2 linked regions of the Roseateles amylovorans genome follow. The protein of the gene in region 2 binds, or shares a complex with, the protein of the main gene of each other region. Links are inferred from orthologs where the notes say so. Each region holds a gene or a part of one and is shown on either strand. Other genes may lie near its edges. The genes, in order: N4261_RS21765 and eno.

What was found.
Region 1: the proteins of eno (region 2) and N4261_RS21765 are in contact, whole or in part, in a solved structure (PDB 2FYM), measured with the Escherichia coli proteins. The link is inferred for Roseateles amylovorans from one-to-one orthologs.

Annotation. Positions count from the first base shown.
Region 1 is NZ_CP104562.2:5,262,745-5,272,423, reverse strand. Bases 6,029-9,679 are described here. They hold N4261_RS21765 (Rne/Rng family ribonuclease), read right to left. Parts: upstream 9,376-9,679; coding sequence 6,229-9,375; downstream 6,029-6,228. In the rest of the region: N4261_RS21795 (DJ-1/PfpI family protein), read right to left, coding at 1-489; N4261_RS21790 (GNAT family N-acetyltransferase), read left to right, coding at 568-1,164; N4261_RS21785 (MFS transporter), read right to left, coding at 1,171-2,427; N4261_RS21780 (LysR family transcriptional regulator), read left to right, coding at 2,612-3,694; N4261_RS21775 (CCDC90 family protein), read left to right, coding at 3,775-4,272; N4261_RS21770 (POT-type proton-dependent oligopeptide transporter), read right to left, coding at 4,469-5,989. UniProt on the Escherichia coli protein: Endoribonuclease that plays a central role in RNA processing and decay. Required for the maturation of 5S and 16S rRNAs and the majority of tRNAs. Also involved in the degradation of most mRNAs.
Region 2 is NZ_CP104562.2:2,618,499-2,627,500, reverse strand. Bases 2,845-5,818 are described here. They hold eno (phosphopyruvate hydratase), read right to left. Parts: upstream 4,988-5,818; coding sequence 3,701-4,987; downstream 2,845-3,700. Other genes in these bases: pyrG (CTP synthase), read right to left, coding at 5,509-5,818; N4261_RS11080 (DUF1330 domain-containing protein), read right to left, coding at 5,132-5,419; ftsB (cell division protein FtsB), read right to left, coding at 3,150-3,419; pnuC (nicotinamide riboside transporter PnuC), read right to left, coding at 2,845-2,890. Also shown: N4261_RS11105 (bifunctional metallophosphatase/5'-nucleotidase), read right to left, coding at 1-1,492; N4261_RS11100 (ATP-binding protein), read right to left, coding at 1,559-2,221; more of pnuC, read right to left, coding at 2,243-2,844; more of pyrG, read right to left, coding at 5,819-7,176; N4261_RS11070 (BlaI/MecI/CopY family transcriptional regulator), read left to right, coding at 7,544-7,927; N4261_RS11065 (M56 family metallopeptidase), read left to right, coding at 7,927-9,002. UniProt on the Escherichia coli protein: Catalyzes the reversible conversion of 2-phosphoglycerate (2-PG) into phosphoenolpyruvate (PEP). It is essential for the degradation of carbohydrates via glycolysis.

The sequences.
Region 1 (9,679 bases), 2.6 Mb from region 2 along the record:
GCCGGCGGTGATCAGGCCGCTTTCGTCGACCACCGGTTCATCCACATAGTGTTCACCGCCCGCATAGCCGGTGCCGTTGAGATAACTGGCGGCGTTGCTGGTGTGTCGCCGTTGGTCCAGGATACCCAAGCGCGCCAGGCCGGCAGTGGCGCCACAGATCGCGGCGACCTGGCCGCCGTGATCCAGGATGTCCTTGGCCTTGCCGGCGGCTTCCAGATGCTCGCCCTGATCCCAACCCGGGCCGCCGGGCAGGATCAGCATCGAGGTGTCGTCCGGGAACAGCGTGGAGAGCCGCTGATCCGGCAGCACCGCCAGTCCGCCCATGGACCGCACCAGGCTGGCCCCCGCAGCCGCGACCGTGCGGACCTGCCAGGTGCCCGGCTCGCGCTGGAACTCGGGGTTGTTGATGCCCGCCACAGCGAAGGCGGCCTCCCAGTCGGCAAAGCCGTCGAAGAGGTACAGATGAACGGTGCGGAGTTCGGTGCTCATGCCCGCCTGAGCGGCAAAGCCCGTGCCTGACAGGCAGGCGAGCGAAAAAATTCGGCCGACCTGCGACACTCGCCGCGCATGAATCCCGCGTCCCCCTCGCTACCGTCGCCTCCGACCATCGACACGCGTTCGACGACGGATCCCCATCCGCCTGCGCCTCGGCTGCATGCGCCGCCGCTGATCTTGGAACCGTTGACCGCCGACCAGGCCGAGCCGATGTTCGAGGTGCTCAGCGAGCGATCGCTGTATGCCTATCTCGATGACGAACCGCCGGCCTCGGTGGCGGCGTTGCGCGAGGTCTATCGGCGTCGCGAACGGGGCCGCTCGCCCGATGGCAGCGAGCTGTGGTTCAACTGGTTGCTGACGCTGCCGGATGCCGGATGGGTCGGCTTTGTGCAGGCGTCGATGACGGATCCGCAGTCCTGCTGGATCGGCTACCTGCTCAGCAGCGCGGTCCAGGGTCGCGGGCATGCCACGCGGGCCGTCGCCCGGATGGTGGCGCACCTGCGGTCGCACCATGGCGCCGAGCGCCTGCTGGCCAGCGTGGAGCGGGCCAATCGTCCGTCCATCGCGCTGCTGGAGCGGCTGGAGTTTTCGCTCGCATCGCCTGAAGAACACGCGATGCATGGGCTCGGTCCGACCGAGCAGCTCTACGTCCGCTTCCTGGCGCGCTGAACGGGATCAGTCCTCACCCTGCAGCCGCAACAGCAGGGCGCCGAGGCTGGCCAGCGCCGCCAGGGCGGTGACGGCCACCCAGCCCCATTCGGCCAGCAGCAGGCTGCCCAGCGCCGCCCCGCTGGCCATGCCGATGAACATCCCGGTGAAGAGCAAGGCGTTCAGCCGGCTGCGCGCCGCCGGATCCAGGCTGTAGACGATGGTCTGATGGGCGACCAACGTGGCCTGCACCCCGAAGTCGAAGGTCACGGCCAGCACGACCAGCAGCACGATCGCGGGGCCACGATCCAGCCAGGGCGTGATCGACATGACGGCAAACGACAGCGCGGTGAGCAAGGCCCCCAGGCGGGTGACGACACCCGGACCGCGACGATCCGCAATCCGTCCTGCCAGCGGCGCGGCCAGCGCGCCGGCCGCCCCCGCCAGTCCGAAGGCGCCCGACACCGCGCTGCCCAGGCCGAAGCGCTGATGCAGCATCACCGCCAGCGTCGACCAAAAGGCGCTGAAGGCCACGGCCAGCAGGCCTTGCGCCAGCGCGGCGCGGCGCAGTGCGGGTTGTTCCTTCCACAGCCGGCCCAGCGAGCCCAGCAGGGCCGTATAGGTGGTGGGCGCCATCGGCGGGGAGGCGGGCAGCCAGCGCCAGCTCGCCAGACCCGCGATCGACAGGGCCAGCGCCGCCAGGCCATAGACCCAGCGCCAGCCGAACAGGTCGGCGATCACGCCGCTCATCACCCGCGACAGCAGGATGCCCAGCAGCAGCCCGGTCATCACCTGGCCGACGATGCGGCCGCGATGTGCCGGCGGGCTGAGCGTGGCCGCCATCGGCACGACGTCCTGAGCCAAGGTGGCGGTGAGTCCCAGCAAGGCGCTGGCCACCAGGAACGACGCCAGCCCAGGCGCAAAGCCGTTGAGCAGGAGCGTGATCACCAGCAGCACGAACTTGGTCAGGATCACCCGCCGACGGTCGAAGCGATCCCCCAGCGGGGTCAGCAGCAGGATGCCCGCGGCATAACCGAGCTGGGTCAGCATCGGTACCGCGCCGATGTGGCCGGTCGACGCATGCAGGTCCTCGGCCAACGGTGCCAGGATCGGCTGGCTGTAATAGAGCGAGGCCGCACCCAGGCCGGCCGACGCGGCCATCAGCACGATCAGCGAAGAGGACGGTGCTGCGGCTGCGGGATGCTTCTGCGTGGGGGGCGGGGCCGCGCCGAGGCGTTCGGCGGCTGTGCGGGCGGGGTCGGAAGGGAAGGGAAGCGCGGACATGGCCACTCCTGAAATCAGATGACTCGTTGGTGGCCGGCAGCGGAGGGGTCATCCCTCCGGGTGCCGGCGGCGGCACCGCCCTGGACGACGATGCGCATGGGAGGGGATTCTTCGGGTTTCCCCGAGGTTCGGGAACCGGCCTGACATGCACATCGGCCATACGTTTCGCGTATACCCTCGGCGCATGAATGACCTGCTTCGAGACGGTGGCCAGGACCGCTTCGCCTTGCTCCAGACCTTTCTCCGTGTGGCGGAGGCGGGCAGCTTCTCCGCGGCCGCCGTGCAATTGGGAACGACGCAGCCCACCGTCAGCCGACGGGTGCAGATGCTGGAGGCCTTGCTGGGCGCGCGCCTGGTCGAACGCTCCACCCGCGGACTGCGCCTGACCGAGGAAGGCGAGCGCTGTGCCGCCCAGGCGCGGGACCTGCTGGACCGTTGGGAATCGCTGGCGGAGGACGTCGGCGACAAGGGCGAATCGCTCAGCGGCACGTTGCGCCTGCGGGTGCCGCATGCCTTCGGACAGAGTCAGCTCATGGATCCGCTGACCACCTTCATGCGGCGGCATCCGCGTGTGACGGTGGAATGGTCGCTGCAGGATCAGGTGCCGGACTTCAGCCGGGAGGCGGTGGATTGCTCGCTGGTGGTGGGCCATGTCGACCAGCCGAACCTGGTCGCGGTGCAACTGGCGGAGGTCCCGCGCGTGCTGGTGGCCTCGCCGGAGATCGCCGCCGCACTGCCGGAGGGTTTCACCGCGAGGGTCGAGGAACCAGCGCCAGCGGCAGCCCCTGCCAGGGCGCTGGCAAGGGTAACGTCAAGAAGGCCGGCGGGTGGCCTGCGGGGGACGACGAGGTCGCCAGCGGTGGCGTCGGCACCATCCGCAGAGGCCGTGGTTGCTGCGCTGCGTGCCGCGCCTTGGCTGGCGCTGACGACCTTCTACCGGGACGAGATCGAGCTCCGTCCGCAAGCCGGTGGCGAGTCGGTCTGCGTGCCGATCCATCCTCGCTTCGGCACGGACAGCCTGTTCGCCCTGATCGAGGCGACCCGTCGCGGCCTGGGGATGGCGCTGATCTCGCAATGGGCGGTGATGGAAGACCAGTCGCAGGGCCGGCTGGTGCGCGTGCTGCCGAACTGGTGTGCCACGCCGTTGCCGATCTCGCTGGTCTACCCGTCGCGTCGACTTCAGCCAGCGCGGTTGCGAGCCTTCGTGGCGCTGATGCGGCAGGTCGTGCCCACCATGCCGGGCATGCGCCAGGCTCGACGGCACTGATCGGCGGGCTGACCGGTGCGCGAGAAACAGTTGCTCACGCTTTCGCCTTGAATCCGACGGCCACCTACGAATTTGAGTGAATGACGTCGGTCCTTCAGCGGCCTAGAGTCAGCGCCATGGACATCGACATCTACCGCTCATTGATGAACGCGGGCGTGGCCGAGCCTGATGCGCACCAGGCGGCCGGGGCGATTCGTCAGGACATCGACCGGCGCTTTGCGCTGCACCAGACCGCCGGACACTCCGCCTTCGCGACCAAGGTCGACCTTGCGCACCTGCGCACCGATGTGACGGCGGAAATCGCTGAGTTGCGCGCGGAGGTGCATGGTGTGCGCGCCGAAGTGTCCGGGCTGCGCGCGGACGTCGGACAACGCATGGGGGAGATGCAGTCTCAGTTCAGCCAGCAGATGAGCGAGGTGCATCAACGCATCAGTCATCTGGAGGCGGAATCCAGCCGCGGCATGAGCCAACTGGAGGCGGGAACCGCTCAGCGCCTGGCCGACATGCAGCGATGGCTGGTGGCGACCATCGTCGGCGCCGCCGCGCTGGTGGGCGCCTTCGTCAGGCTCACGCAGTGAGCGCCTGCAGGTGCGGCATGCAGGCGGGGCGTGGAGAGAGCAGGCTTCGCCAGCGCCCAGCGCCCGGTGCCCGGTGCCCGGTGCCCAACGAGCCTAGCAAGAGCCGAGCGGGAGCCGAGAAAGCGCCGAGCAAGAGCCGCACGCCCCACCATGCCGCACGTGTCGCTCGATTGGCAGGTGGGCGTCGTCTGCGGCCTCACGACCGATAGTTGTCCTGCATCCGATAACCGCGCGCATACAGCGCGAACAGCAGCGCGGCCACCAAGGCGAATCCGGCGAAGAAGAACATCTGGAAGGCGGTCACGCTGGTGCCGGTCGATTGGATGTAGTGGGTCACCGACTCGCCCTTCACGCTTGCATTGGCCATCAGCACCCACAGGTTGCCGATGGTCACCGACAGATTCCAGAAACTGGTGATCACGCCTTTCATCGCCAGCGGTGCCTGGCTGTAGGCAAATTCCAGCCCGGTGGCCGACACCAGCACCTCGCCCAGCGTCAGCAGCGCATAAGGCAGGATCTGCCAAGTGATGGCCACCTCATGGCCGCCGTCGAGCCACAGCTGCAGCCCGCCGACGACGATCCAGGCCAGCCCGGAGAACGCGATCCCCGCGCCCATGCGTCGCAGCGCGGTGACGCGCAGGCCCAGACGGGCCAGCAGCGGATACAACACCAGGTTGTTCAGCGGAATCAGCAGCATCACCAGGGCCGGATTCAGCGCCTGCATCATCGAGGACTTGAACCATTCCGGCTTGGCCATCTGGTCGGCCTGCAGCACCCAGGTGGAGGCCTTCTGGTCAAACAGCGACCAGAAGGGCGTGACCAGCGCAAACAGCACCAGCAGGCGCAGCACGGTGCGCACGCCTTCCACCGCGTCGTCCGGATGCGGCCCACGGGCGCGCTCCAACTGCATCCAGGCACCCGCGCCGCCAAAACCCATCACCAGAACCAACGCGGTGCAGAACGCAATCACGAAGCCCCATTGCGGCGACATGGCCAGCGCGCCGATGGCGAGCAAGCCACCGATCACGGCCACCACCAACCCGGGACGACCTTGGCCTTCGCCACGGCTGGTCAACGCGGTGCGCACCACCTTCAGGAAACTGTGCGGGTCATGCTTGGCCGTCGGCGCGATGCGAACGTACTTGCGGCGCCCGCTCCAGAACACCGCAGTGGCGATGAACATCAGCACGCCTGGAATGCCGAAGGCCACGCTCGCACCGAAGCGATCCAGGAAGATCGGCATCAGCAGCGAGGCGAAGAACGAGCCGAAGTTGATGATCCAGTAGAACGCGTCGAAAACCTTCTGCGCGAGTGACCGGTTGGACTTGTCGAACTGATCGCCGATAAAGGAGCTCACCAGCGGCTTGATGCCGCCGGAGCCCAGTGCGATCAGGAACAGGCCGGTGTAGAAGCCTTGGATGTTGTTCTCGAAGATCGCCAGGCACGCGTGGCCGGCGCAGTACACCAGGCTGAGCCACAGGATGGTGTGGTACTTGCCGAAGAAGCGATCCGACAGCCAGCCGCCCAGCAGCGGGAAGAAGTACACCCCGATCACGAAGGTGTGGAAGATCTCCTTGGCCTCACCCTTGCGCAGCGGCTCCGGAATCGACAGCAGCAGGCTGGTCATCAGGAACACCGTCAGGATGTTGCGCATGCCGTAGAAGCTGAAGCGCTCGCAACCTTCGTTGGCGATGATGTAGGGAATCTGCGGCGGCAGCGTGGGCGCGGCAGCGTGGCCGGACGCGCTCTGCGGCGCTGCGGCGGTGGGAACGTGGCTCAAGGAAGGGTCTCCGTCTCGAAGGTCGAGGGCCTGGATCCAGGGGTGAGGATCCCCGGCGCTCGCCAGCGTTCATCGGCGCGGGGTGCGGTTTCGACACCCCACAAAGAAACAGCCGCCGGGCGTGTGGCCGCGGCGGCTGGCGCGGACGGGAAGCGCCGGTCGGCGCTCCCGTCGGATCAGGCTTCGAAAGGCAGCTTGATCTGGTTCAGGTCCTTGCGGGTCTCCACCAGCACCAGCGGACCGTCATCGCTGACGACCACCGGCGCGGGCTCGCGGCCCAGGGGCGCGGGCGCCGGCTCAGCAGCGATCGCAGCCTGCACGGCGGCGATCTTGTCGGCATCGCTGTTGACCCAGACCAGGCCCGCACCTTCGGCCACTGCATTCAGGTCGCCGATCGGCAACTCGAAGCGCGGCACCGCGGCGGGAGCCGGAGCCTGAGCAACAGGTGCCGGTGCCGGTGCCGGCGAGGCTGCGGCAGCGGTCACCACGGCCTGCTCAGCCACCGGTGCGACGGCCACAGGGGCCACCGCCACAGGTGCCGACGGGGCCGGTGCAGCGACCGGCACCGACGCTTCCGCGCCGAGTTCCAGCTGCTGCGGCGAGTCCTGCGACTCGGCGCCTTCGGTGCCCGCCAGCTCGCCTTCACGGCGGTCGCGGCGATAACGGTCGCGACCCCGGCGACGACGTCCACCCTGGCCTTCGGCGTCTTCACCGACTGGCGCTTCCTGGCCGTCTGCGGCAACGCCTTCGTTCAGGGCGCTGTCGGTTGCTACGGCGCCGTCGGCGGACACGCCGGCATCGGCCGACAGCTCCTGGCCTTCGACTGCACCTTCCGCACCCTCGGCGCCACGATCGCGGCCACCACGGCGACGGCGACGGCGGCCCTGACGCTCTTCACCCGTTTCCAGGTTCAGCGCGAGACCGTCCGGCAGCGTGTCGGCGAAGGCGGTGGGCGATTCAGCGTGCGCGGCTTGGGAAAGATCCGCTGCTTCCGCGCCGGCGACCGGCAGCAGTTGCTCCTGCGTGGCCACGACGCCGTTGGCATCGGTACGTGCCGGGCGATCGCCGCGCTCCTCACGACGACGACGGCCTTCGCCGCGGTCGCTGCGCTCACCGCGTTCGGCACGGTCGCCACGCTCCGGGCGCTGCTCGCCGCGGGCCTCGGGACGTGCGTCCGCGGCCAGTTCGGGCTTGTCGGCGCGTGCTTCATTGCGACGGCCACGGTCACCGCGTTCGCTGCGGTCACCCCGCTCGGCACGGTCACCCCGTTCCGGACGATCACCGCGCTCGCCACGTTCGGTGCGCTCACCGCGATCCGTCCGCTCGCCACGGGCCTGGGCGCCGTCCTGTGCCGGCTTGCCTTCGCCGCGCGGCTTGCCGTCGCGGGCCTTCTGCTCGCCACGATCGCCCCGCTCGGCGCGGTCACCACGCTCGCCACGTTCACCGCGTTCACCGCGTTCGCCACGGCGGTTGCGGTCGCCACGGTCACCCCGGCCGCTGCGTTCACCGCGTTCGCCGCGGTCCTTGCGGGCCGGCTCGGCGGTCTTGGCTTCGGGTTCGGGCGTGGGTGCCGGGGCGGGCGCACCACCGAACACCTTCTTGATCCAGCCGAAGAAGCCACCACCCGCGTCGACCGGTGCGGCCGGCGTGGGTGCGGGAGCGGCTGCCACCGGCTCGGCGGCCTTGACCGGCGCGACGGCGGGGGCCGGCATCGGCGCGGGTTGCTCGGGCAGGATGCCCTTGATCACCGGCTCTTGCTTGTTCTTCTTCTCGGCGCCGCGGCGGGTGATGCCCACCTCGTCCTGCGGCTCTTCGATCATGGTGTAGCTGGCCTGCAGGTTTTCCAGGCGCGGGTCGTCATGGCGCAGGCGCTCGAGCTTGTAGTTCGGCGTCTCGAGGTGCTTGTTGGGCACCAGCAGCACGGTCACGCGCTGCTTGAGTTCGATCTTGGTGATCTCGGTGCGCTTCTCGTTGAGCAGGAAGCTGGTGACTTCCACCGGCACCTGCACATGCACGGCGGCGGTGTTGTCCTTCATGGACTCTTCCTGGACCATGCGCAGGATCTGCAGCGCGGAGGATTCCGTGTCGCGGATGTGGCCGGTGCCGTTGCAGCGCGGGCAGGTGATGTGGCTGCCTTCGCTCAGCGCCGGGCGCAGGCGCTGGCGGCTCAATTCGAGCAGGCCGAACTTGCTGATGGAGCTGAACTGCACGCGGGCACGGTCCTGGCGCAGCGCATCGCGCAGCCGCTGTTCGACCTCGCGGCGGTTCTTGGACTCCTCCATGTCGATGAAGTCCACCACGATCAGGCCGCCCAGATCGCGCAGGCGCATCTGGCGGGCGATCTCGTCGGCCGCTTCCAGGTTGGTGCGGGTGGCGGTTTCCTCGATGTCGCCGCCGCGGGTGGCGCGGGCGGAGTTGACGTCCACCGAGACCAGCGCCTCGGTGTGGTCGATCACGATGGCGCCGCCGGACGGCAGGTTCACCGTGCGGCTGAAGGCGGTCTCGATCTGGTGTTCGATCTGGAAGCGGCTGAACAGCGGCGCGTCGTCGCGGTAGCGCTTGACCTTGTGAGCCGTCTCCGGCATCACATGGGTCATGAACTGCTGGGCCTGCTCGAAGATGTCGTCGGTATCGATCAGGATTTCGCCGATGTCGGCGGTGAAGTAGTCGCGGATCGCGCGGATCACCAGCGACGACTCCTGATAGATCAGGAACGCACCCTTGCTGCCCTGGGTCGCCTCATCGATGGCGGTCCACAGCTTGAGCATGTAGTTCAGGTCCCACTGCAGCTCGGCGGCGCTGCGGCCGATGCCGGCGGTGCGGGCGATCAGCGACATGCCCTTCGGGTATTCGAGCTGGTCCAGGGCGTCCTTGAGCTCTTCCCGATCCTCGCCCTCGATGCGGCGCGAGACGCCGCCGCCGCGCGGATTGTTGGGCATCAGCACCAGGTAGCGGCCGGCCAGCGAGACGAAGGTGGTCAGGGCCGCGCCCTTGTTGCCGCGCTCTTCCTTTTCCACCTGGACCAGCAGTTCCTGGCCTTCCTTGATCACGTCCTGGATCTTGGCGGAGCGCACATCGGCGCCTTCGCGGAAGTACTGGCGGGAGATTTCCTTGAACGGGAGGAAGCCGTGGCGGTCCTCGCCGTAGTCCACGAAACAGGCTTCGAGCGACGGCTCGACGCGCGTCACGACCGCCTTGTAGATGTTGCCCTTGCGCTGTTCGCGGCCTTCGATTTCAGTCTCGAAGTCCATCAGCTTCTGGCCATCGACGATGGCCAGGCGACGCTCTTCCTGCTGCGTCGCATTGATCAGCATGCGTTTCATCAGTTCTCCTCCGCGTCCGGACCCGAGTCGCGGACGCATACATCAGAACCGCCGCCGGAAAGGGACCGGCGGGCGATTCGACCGATGCACGAGAAACGCGAGAGAACCGTGGAAGGAATCGCCCTGGACTGCAAGCAACGGACCGATCGTCCGTTCAGCGCTGCAGCGTTGGCGCGTGCGTCGCAGGCCCCGATCCGGATGTTCCGGCCCGCAAGCGCGATGTCGAGGAATTCGACACCGCGGCCCGCCCACGGCCGGAGCCTGACGTCCGGGTCTTACCGGGACGGGCTCGCAAGCGGCGGGG
Region 2 (9,002 bases):
GACGCTTGTCCCAGCGATAGCTGAAGCCCTGAGACACCTGCAGCGGCAGGAAGCGGCTGTCGTTCACCTGCCATTGCTGCTCGAGCACCTCACGCAATTGCGCGCCGGTGTACTCCATCACCACCAGCGCATTGGAGAACGGCAGTGCGGCAAACAGGTCGCCGAAGGTGACGCGGCCGTCGTCGCGTCGGATCAATCCGGTACGAACCCCGCCGATGTTGGTCAACGCCAATTGCGCGCCGCCGGCCGAACTCGCCGCCGTGGAGGCCAGCATCGCATCGGCCACGAGTTGGCCCATGGTGGTGCCGCCGCCCTTGTCCCGGTCACCATCCTCCTTGCTGAGCGGGCGGGCGAGGAACCCCACCGGTCGCTCGATCAACGGATTGGCCAGGCGCTGATAGGACGCGATCAATGCCGTCTGGGCGGGATCCTTGGCAATCTCGGGGCGAACGACCAGGTTCTCAGCCCGTGCTTCGACCAGCCGGCCGGACCGGCGATCGATCTGCAGATCGATCTCACTGACCAGCGTGCCGTACTTGTCGCCGCTGGTGACCAACCGACCGTCTATCCGACAGTTGTAGGCACGGTGGGTGTGTCCGGAGACGACCAGCCCCACGCTGGGATCCAGTTGCTTGACGATGTCCACAATCGGACCCGAGATCCCCGGGCATTCGTTGTAGCTGCCAGTCGGAACGCCGCCTTCATGGATCAGCACCACGACGGTGTGCACGCCCTGTCGCTGGAGTTCGGGGACCAGGCGATTGACGGTCTGGGCCTCGTCGTCGAAACGGAGTCCGGCCACGCCGGTCGGGCTGACCAGATTGGGCGTGTCTTTCAGGGTCAGGCCGATGAAGCCGACAGGCACGCCATCAAACCGCTTGATGCTGTAGGCGGGCAGTACCGGGCGCCCGGTCGCGGTGTCGATCGTGCTGGCCGCCAGGTACTGGTAACGCGCGCCGGTGAACGGGGTCGGCCCCTTGCAACCATCCTTGAGATGACAACCGCCGTTCTGCTTGCGCAGCAGCTCCGTCAGTCCCTGATCGAATTCATGATTGCCGACGGCCGACAGATCCAGACCCATCAGTCCCAGGGATTCGATCGTGGGCTCGTCATGGAACAGTGCCGACAGCAGCGGGCTGGCACCCACGAGATCGCCTGCAGCGACGAAGACATGGTTGGGGTTCTTCGCCTTCAATGCCTGGACGACAGTCGCCATGCGCTCCGCGCCGCCCGCGCCCAACGTCAAGGTCTCCCCGGTTTGCGGATCGCGAAGCTTGATGCCACCGGCTGGCGGCATCAGATTACCGTGGAAATCGTTGATCGCCAGCACCTTCACCGCCACCGTGGCCGCGTTCACCGTCGACGTCGACTTCAACGCAGACGGGGCGGGGGCGCTCGGCGGAGCGTCTGGCGGTGCCGTCATGCTGGCGCACGCGGCGAGCACGGCGCTGCTCAGCAGCAGAAGGAAATGACGCGGAACCAGTCGATTCATGAGGGCACTCCGAGGTCCTGCAAACCTCTGCGATCGGGGACGGCGGATTGTGCCTCGCCGACAGGTTCAAAGCCGTGTTTGACGGCTCGCGTGTTCGCAGTCCGGGTCGTCGCAGTTGTCGCAGCGCCAATCGCCCCCCAGGCGCTCGCCGCGCTGAAGCAGTCGACCGAACAGACCGTCTTCTCGACCGAGATGAGGACGCAGCAGCGGTCCCAGCGCGTTCAAGGCTTGCGCCAAGCGCGCCCCACCCTCTCCGGCCACCAGGCTGTAGCCCAGCCCTGAACCGCGGAGCGCGCGCCGGATCGCCTGATCGACCGGGCCGCGCACCTGCGGGCCATCCCGCTGCAGGCCATCGGCCACCCAGGGGAGGTCCAGCGCCATGAGCAAGGTCGCATCCATGCCGGCCTGCACGCGCAGTGCGAACGGATAGAGACTGTCATCCTGAAACAGCAGGTCGCTGTAGATGGCGGTCATCAGCGGCGTGGTGTCGTGCAGCACGAGGTCATGGGCCTGCGCAGCGACGTCGGCGCGACGATGCTGCTCCTGGGCGATGGCCATCTGCTCGTCCGGGCGTGGCGTGCGGCCCTCCCGGTCGCACCACTCACGCAGGAACTCCGGGACCAGGGCACATCGCAGCCGGGTCTGATCGCACAGATGGCGCAGCAGGTCCTGACCGAGCTGACTCTTGCCGGTGCTCTCGGCCCCGAGGAGCGCGATGTGAAGCGCCATGTCGAACCTGGCGGTCGCGGGTCAGGCCGGCACCGGCGCGCCCAGCTGACGTTGCCACGCACGCCAACCCGCCACCGACATCGGTACGAAGACCGCATACAGCACCACCGTCAGCCAGTAGCCCTTGAGCGCAAACAGGGCAATGCTGACCAGATTCACCAGCACCCAGACGGGCCAGTTTTCCTGGTACTTGCGACCCAGCAACCATTGCCCAGTGATGCTGGCCACGGTGGGCAAGGCATCCCAATAGGGCAGCGGCGAATCCGTGCGGTGTTGAAGGAAGAGCCCCAACAACGGCCAGGCCGCCAAGGTGACCAGCAAGGCGGCCCAACGGCCTCGGGGCCCCAGTGTGCGAACACGCAGCGCCTGACCATCCGCCGTCCGGCCGCGCAACCATTGCCACCAGCCCCAGAGCGACAAGGCGGCGAACAACAATTGCAACGAGGCCTCGCCATAGAGCTTGCCGCTCCAGAACAGGAGGAAGTACAGCAGCGAACTGCTCAGCGCCAGCGGCCAGGCCAGCACTTGAACCCGCATGTTGCACACGACCATCCAGATGGCCAGGACGAAGGCGACCAGTTCCAGCCAACTGATGGGACTGCCCAGGGCGGTGAACGCCGGAGCGAGCATCAACGACACGAGGGACTGAAGCGACGGCAGAGCATCCATGGATCACTCAGGGGTTCAATGGCGCAAGGCTAGCCCGCCAGGCTGACGACGAGGCCCGCCTCGGGAATTCGGGAACACCGAGACCCGGCAACCCGGAGCCTCGGGAGCTCGACGAATCCTGAACTCCAAGACTCGCGGAGCCCGCAAGTCGGCAAGTCGGCAAGTCGGCAGGTCGGCAGGTCGGCAGATCGACACATCGGCGCAACGGCAGCGGACGGACCAAGATCGAGTCGATCGGAACAGACACCGCCGAGGCGACTCAGCGACGCAGCGGAACGAAGACTTCGTCCGGCTTGACCATGCCCAGTTCGAGCCGGGCCTTTTCCTCGACCATCTCCAGGCCTTCGCGAAGGTCCAGCAGTTCGGCCTGCAATTGTGCGTTGCGGGCCCGCGCCTTCTCGTTGGCCTCCATCTGCTCACGCAGTTCGGCCCGCAACTGGACGCCGCGCGCCAGCCCGCCCTTGCCAAACCAGAGCTGGGCCTGGATGGCGACAAGGAAGGCTGTGAGGACGATGGCCAGGGCTTTCACGGCCAGAAGTGTAGCCGCAGCGCGGTGGCAGGCATTGCCCGGCACCTACCGCATTCAGGTGGGGCGTGTTGGCCATCACGGTCCGCCATCAGGGGCCGCCACCACGGCTGATGAATGCCCCGGATGACAGGTCATGACCGCCGCGCCGCCACCCTACCGACCCCTACTGACCCCTGTCGGCCCCATCCAATCTGATCCGCAACGGCCTGATCGGATGGGACACCGGCCGCAGTCCAGGGGCGCAACACGCCGCCACCCGGAATGCCGGCCCCTGCGGGCGATCAGCGCAGGTTGTAGAACGCCGAACGGCCAGGATAGACCGCCACGTCGCCCAGGTCTTCCTCGATGCGCAGCAGCTGGTTGTACTTGGCCATGCGGTCGGACCGCGACAGCGAACCGGTCTTGATCTGACCCGCGTTCAAGCCGACGGCGATGTCGGAAATCGTCGAGTCTTCGGTCTCGCCCGAACGGTGCGAGATGACGGCGGTGTAGCCAGCGCGCTTGGCCATCTCGATGGCCGCGAAGGTCTCGGTCAGGGTGCCGATCTGGTTGATCTTGATCAGGATCGAATTGGCGATGCCCTTGTCGATGCCTTCCTTCAGGATCTTGGTGTTGGTGACAAACAGGTCGTCGCCGACCAGCTGCACCTTCTCGCCCAGCTTCTCGGTGATGTGCTTCCAGCCATCCCAGTCCCCTTCGGCCATGCCGTCCTCGATCGAGATGATCGGGTACTTGTCGACCCAGGTGGCCAGCATGTCGGTCCACTGCTCAGCGCTCAGCTGGATGCCGCCCTCGCCTTCCAGGACGTACTTGCCGTCCTTGTAGAACTCGCTGGCAGCGCAGTCCAGGCCGAGCGCGATCTGTTCGCCGGCGGTGTAGCCGGCCTTGTCGATGGCTTCCAGGATCAACTGGATGGCCGCCTCGTGGCTTTCCACGCTGGGGGCAAAACCGCCTTCGTCGCCGACGGCGGTGCTGATGCCCTTGTCGTGCAGGATCTTCTTCAGCGCATGGAAAACCTCGGCACCCCAACGCAGGGCCTCGCGGAACGACGGTGCGCCCACGGGGATGATCATCAGCTCTTGCAGGTCCAGCGTGTTGTTGGCGTGCGCGCCGCCGTTGATGACGTTCATCATCGGGACCGGCAGTTGCACCCCACCCATGCCGCCGAAGTAGCGGTACAGCGGCAGGCCGGATTCTTCGGCCGCCGCACGCGCCACTGCCATCGACACCGCCAGCATCGCATTGGCGCCCAGGCGGCTCTTGTTGTCGGTGCCGTCCAGGTCGATCAGGGTCTTGTCCAGGAAGGCCTGTTCCGACGCGTCCAGCCCCAGCACCGCTTCCGAGATCTCGGTGTTGATGTGCTCGACGGCCTTCAGCACGCCCTTGCCCAGGTAGCGCGACTTGTCGCCGTCACGCAGTTCGATCGCTTCACGCGAGCCGGTGGACGCGCCGGAAGGCACGGCCGCACGGCCCATCACGCCGGACTCCAGCAGCACGTCGCATTCCACGGTGGGATTGCCGCGGCTGTCGAGGATCTCTCGGCCGACGATATCAACAATGGCGCTCATGGGAACAGTCTCCAGAAGTGAAAAATCTTGTCGGCGCGCATGGTGCCAGCTTGTAGTTACCTGCGCAGAACAATCGATCCACGGACGCACGTGGCCAGCACGGCGGGCGGTGTCGAGGCGATCGTCATCAAGGTGACGCGCGGATCACACACCGTCGACCAACACCATGCGCATGACGCCGGCGTTCTCGCGCAGCGACTTGGCATGTTGGTAGGTCTCGGAGTGATAGAAGCCCTTGGCGGCTTCGCGGTCGGCGAACTTCAGCACGACCAGACGGCCCGGGGTCCACGGGCCTTCCAGCACCTCGAACTCGCCGCCACGCACCAGCACCTCCGCCCCATGCTCCTTCATCGCCTTGGTGCTCCATTCGCGATAGATCGCCATCTGGGCGGCATCGGTCACGGTCACGTCGATCAGGATGAAGGCGGGCATGGGCGAGGTCTCGGGCGGGTTCGCGGGGCGCTGACGCGGCCTGTGGAAGGAAGCGCGGCGTCGGTTGGTCTCAGCGGTCTCAGGCGGTCTCAGGCGGCCTTGGCTTCAGGATGGGCCTTGGCCTTGTGCTCGAGCGCGGCCTTGATGAAGGCGATGAAGAGCGGGTGGCCGTCCCAAGGGGTGGACTTGAACTCCGGGTGGAACTGCACGCCCATGTACCAGGGGTGCACCTCGCGCGGCAGTTCGACGATCTCGGTCAGCTTCTCGCGCTGGGTGATCGCGGAGATCACCAGGCCGGCGTGCTGCAGCTGATCCAGATAGTGCTCGTTGGCCTCGTAGCGATGACGATGGCGTTCGGTCACAACCGGGCCGTAGATCTCATAGGCCAGCGTGCCCGGCTTGACGTCGGAGCTCTGGGCACCCAGGCGCATCGTGCCGCCCAGATCGGACTTCTCGTCGCGCTTCTGGATGGTGCCGTCTGCATCCTGCCACTCGTCGATCAGCGCGATCACCTTGTGCTGCGCGTCGGGTTCGAACTCGGTGGAGTTCGCGCCCGCGAGGTCAGCCTTGTGACGGGCATATTCGATGGTCGCGACCTGCATGCCCAGGCAGATGCCCAGGTAGGGGGTCTGGTGCTCGCGGGCGTACTGGGCCGCCAGGATCTTGCCTTCCACGCCGCGCTTGCCGAAACCGCCCGGCACCAGAATCGCGTCGTACTGGCTGAGCTGGCGAATGCCGTCCGCATCCAGCGTTTCGGAATCGACGTACTCGATGTTCACCCGCGCATGGTTGTGGATGCCGGCGTGGCGCAGGGCCTCGTTCAGCGACTTGTAGCTGTCCGACAGATCGGTGTACTTGCCGCACATCGCGATCGTGACTTCGGTCTTGGGGTTCTCGACCTCGCTGACCAGGGTGTCCCAACGCTTGAGGTCGGCCGACTTGGTGTTGAGCTGCAGCTTGGTGCAGATCAGTTGATCCAGACCCTGCTCATGCAGCACGCGAGGCACCTTGTAGATGGTGTTCACGTCCCACATCGAGATCACGCCGTATTCGGGGACGTTGGTGAACAGCGAGATCTTCTCGCGCTCATCGTCCGGGATGCGGCGGTCGGCACGGCACAGCAGCGCGTCGGGCTGGATACCGATTTCGCGCAGCTTCTGGACGGTGTGCTGGGTGGGCTTGGTCTTGAGTTCACCGGCCGCGGCAATCCACGGCACATAGGTCAGGTGAACATAGGCGACATTGGTCGGACCGAGCTTCAGGCTCATCTGCCGAGCGGCTTCCAGGAAGGGCAGCGACTCGATGTCGCCCACGGTACCGCCGATTTCGACGATCGCCACATCCACCGCATCCGGCGTGCCATGACCGGCACCGCGACGGATGAACTCCTGCATCTCGTTGGTGATGTGCGGGATGACCTGCACCGTCTTGCCGAGATAGTCGCCGCGACGTTCCTTCTCCAGCACGGACATGTAGATCTGTCCGGTCGTGAAGTTGTTGCTCCGCTTCATCCGCGTGGTGATGAAGCGCTCATAGTGGCCCAGGTCCAGGTCCGTCTCGGCGCCGTCGTCGGTCACGAAGACTTCGCCATGCTGGAACGGGGACATCGTGCCCGGATCCACGTTGATGTAGGGATCCAGCTTGATGAGGGTGACCTTGAGGCCGCGGGACTCGAGCAAGGCGGCGAGAGAGGCCGATGCGATGCCCTTGCCGAGGGAGGACACGACACCGCCGGTGACGAAGACGTACTTGGTCATTGTCTTGCAGCGCCTGGGTACTCCGATGGGATCCCAAAAACGCCGTGGTGGTAAAGCGCGATTATATAGGTCGGCTCTTGGTCGACCCGGCGCCCGGCGTGCCTCCCCCCGCATCAGAAGGATATCAGGGGCGCCTTGGGGGATGCCGGGGTCGCCCAAGGAGACAGACGGAGGGCCCCGCGAAGCCGGGATGCCACACCCCAGCAGCCGGCCGCTTCGCGCGTTGCTGCCCCGCTGGGAACACCCCGGGAGAGGGAGAGGGAGAGGGAGAGGGAGAGGGAGAGGGAGTAGAGAGCGAGAGAGACATCGCCGCCATCTAGACATTTTGTTCTAGACAATCTCTTCTAGAACACCTATTCTGCGCGTCATGTCGAAAACTGGATTGCCACCCCCTACGGCGGGCGAACTCGATCTGCTGCGCGTGCTGTGGCGCCTCGGTCCCGCCGATGCCCGCCAGGTCCACGAGGCCCTGCTGCCCGAACGACCGGACGCCACCTATGCGACGGTGCTGCGCCAGTTGCAAGTGATGCACGGCAAGGGGCTGCTGGAACGCGATGAAACCCAGCGCCCGCAGCGCTATGCACCGGTGCAGACCCAGGAAAGACTCCAGACACGGCTGCTGAAGGAACTGATCGCCAAGGCCTTTGCCGGCTCCGGCAAGGCGCTGGTGATGGCGGCACTGAAGGGTCATGTGAATGCCAAGGAGCGGGCGGAGATCCAGGACCTGCTCGACCGCGAGGCCAAATCCTGATGGGCGCGATCTGGTTGGACAGCGCCGTGGCGGCGCTGGGTTGGGTGCTGCTGCATGCGCTCTGGCAAGTGGTGCTGATCGCCGCCCTCGCCGCTGTCGGCTTGCGGGCACTGCGCGGTGCCGCCCCTCAGGCGCGCTACGCCGTCTGCGCGGCGGCCCTGGCCGCTTGTCTGGCCTTGCCGCTGCTGCACTGGCTATGGCTGGTGCAGCCGTCCGGCCAATGGCGCTACGACAGCGATGAGGCCCTGCCCCGCCCGCTGAAGGAACTGGTCGACCACCTCCCGCTGCTGGTCCACGCCTGGGCCAGCGGTGTCGGACTGATGAGCCTGCGTCTCGGTCTGGGGCTGGTGTGGGTGGCCCGACTGCGACGCCGCGCCACCGCCGCCCCGGCCGAGTGGCAGGCGCGGCTGGATGCGCTGCGCCGCCGACTTCACATCCACCGACCAGTGCCGCTGCGCCTGCTGCCGACGCTGGACGGCCCGATCACCGTCGGCGCCTTCCGCCCGCTGGTGCTGGTGCCCGCCAGCCTGCTCACCGGTCTGCCGGCGCCGCTGATCGACGCCCTCCTGGCCCATGAACTGGCCCATGTGCGGCGATGGGACTTCCTGGTCAATCTGCTGCAGAGCCTGGCCGAAGCGCTGCTGTTCTTCCATCCCGCCGTCTGGTGGCTGTCGGCCCGCATGCGGCATGAGCGCGAACAGGTCGCCGACGCGCTGGCCGCCGACGCGCTGGAGGGCGACCGTCATCGCGTGGCCACCGCCCTGGCCGCGCTGTCGCAGTTCAACGCATCCCCCGCATCCCGCCCATCCGTCCGGCGCCCCGATCCGGACGCCCGCGCCGGCCGGTCCGCCCCTCCCCCCTTTCCCGCGCTGTCCGCCCGCGGCGGCCACCTCCTGCAACGCATCGAGCAACTGATGATCACCACGCCGCACACCACCAGCTGGAAGCTGGCCCTGCCTGCCTTGTTGCTGGCCTGCGCGACCCTGCTGGTCCAAGCCGCCAGCCATGCGCCCGTCGCCGTGGACGAGCCCACCCAGGCCCGCTCGCCGCAGCGTCAGTCCGGCGTCGTGACCGC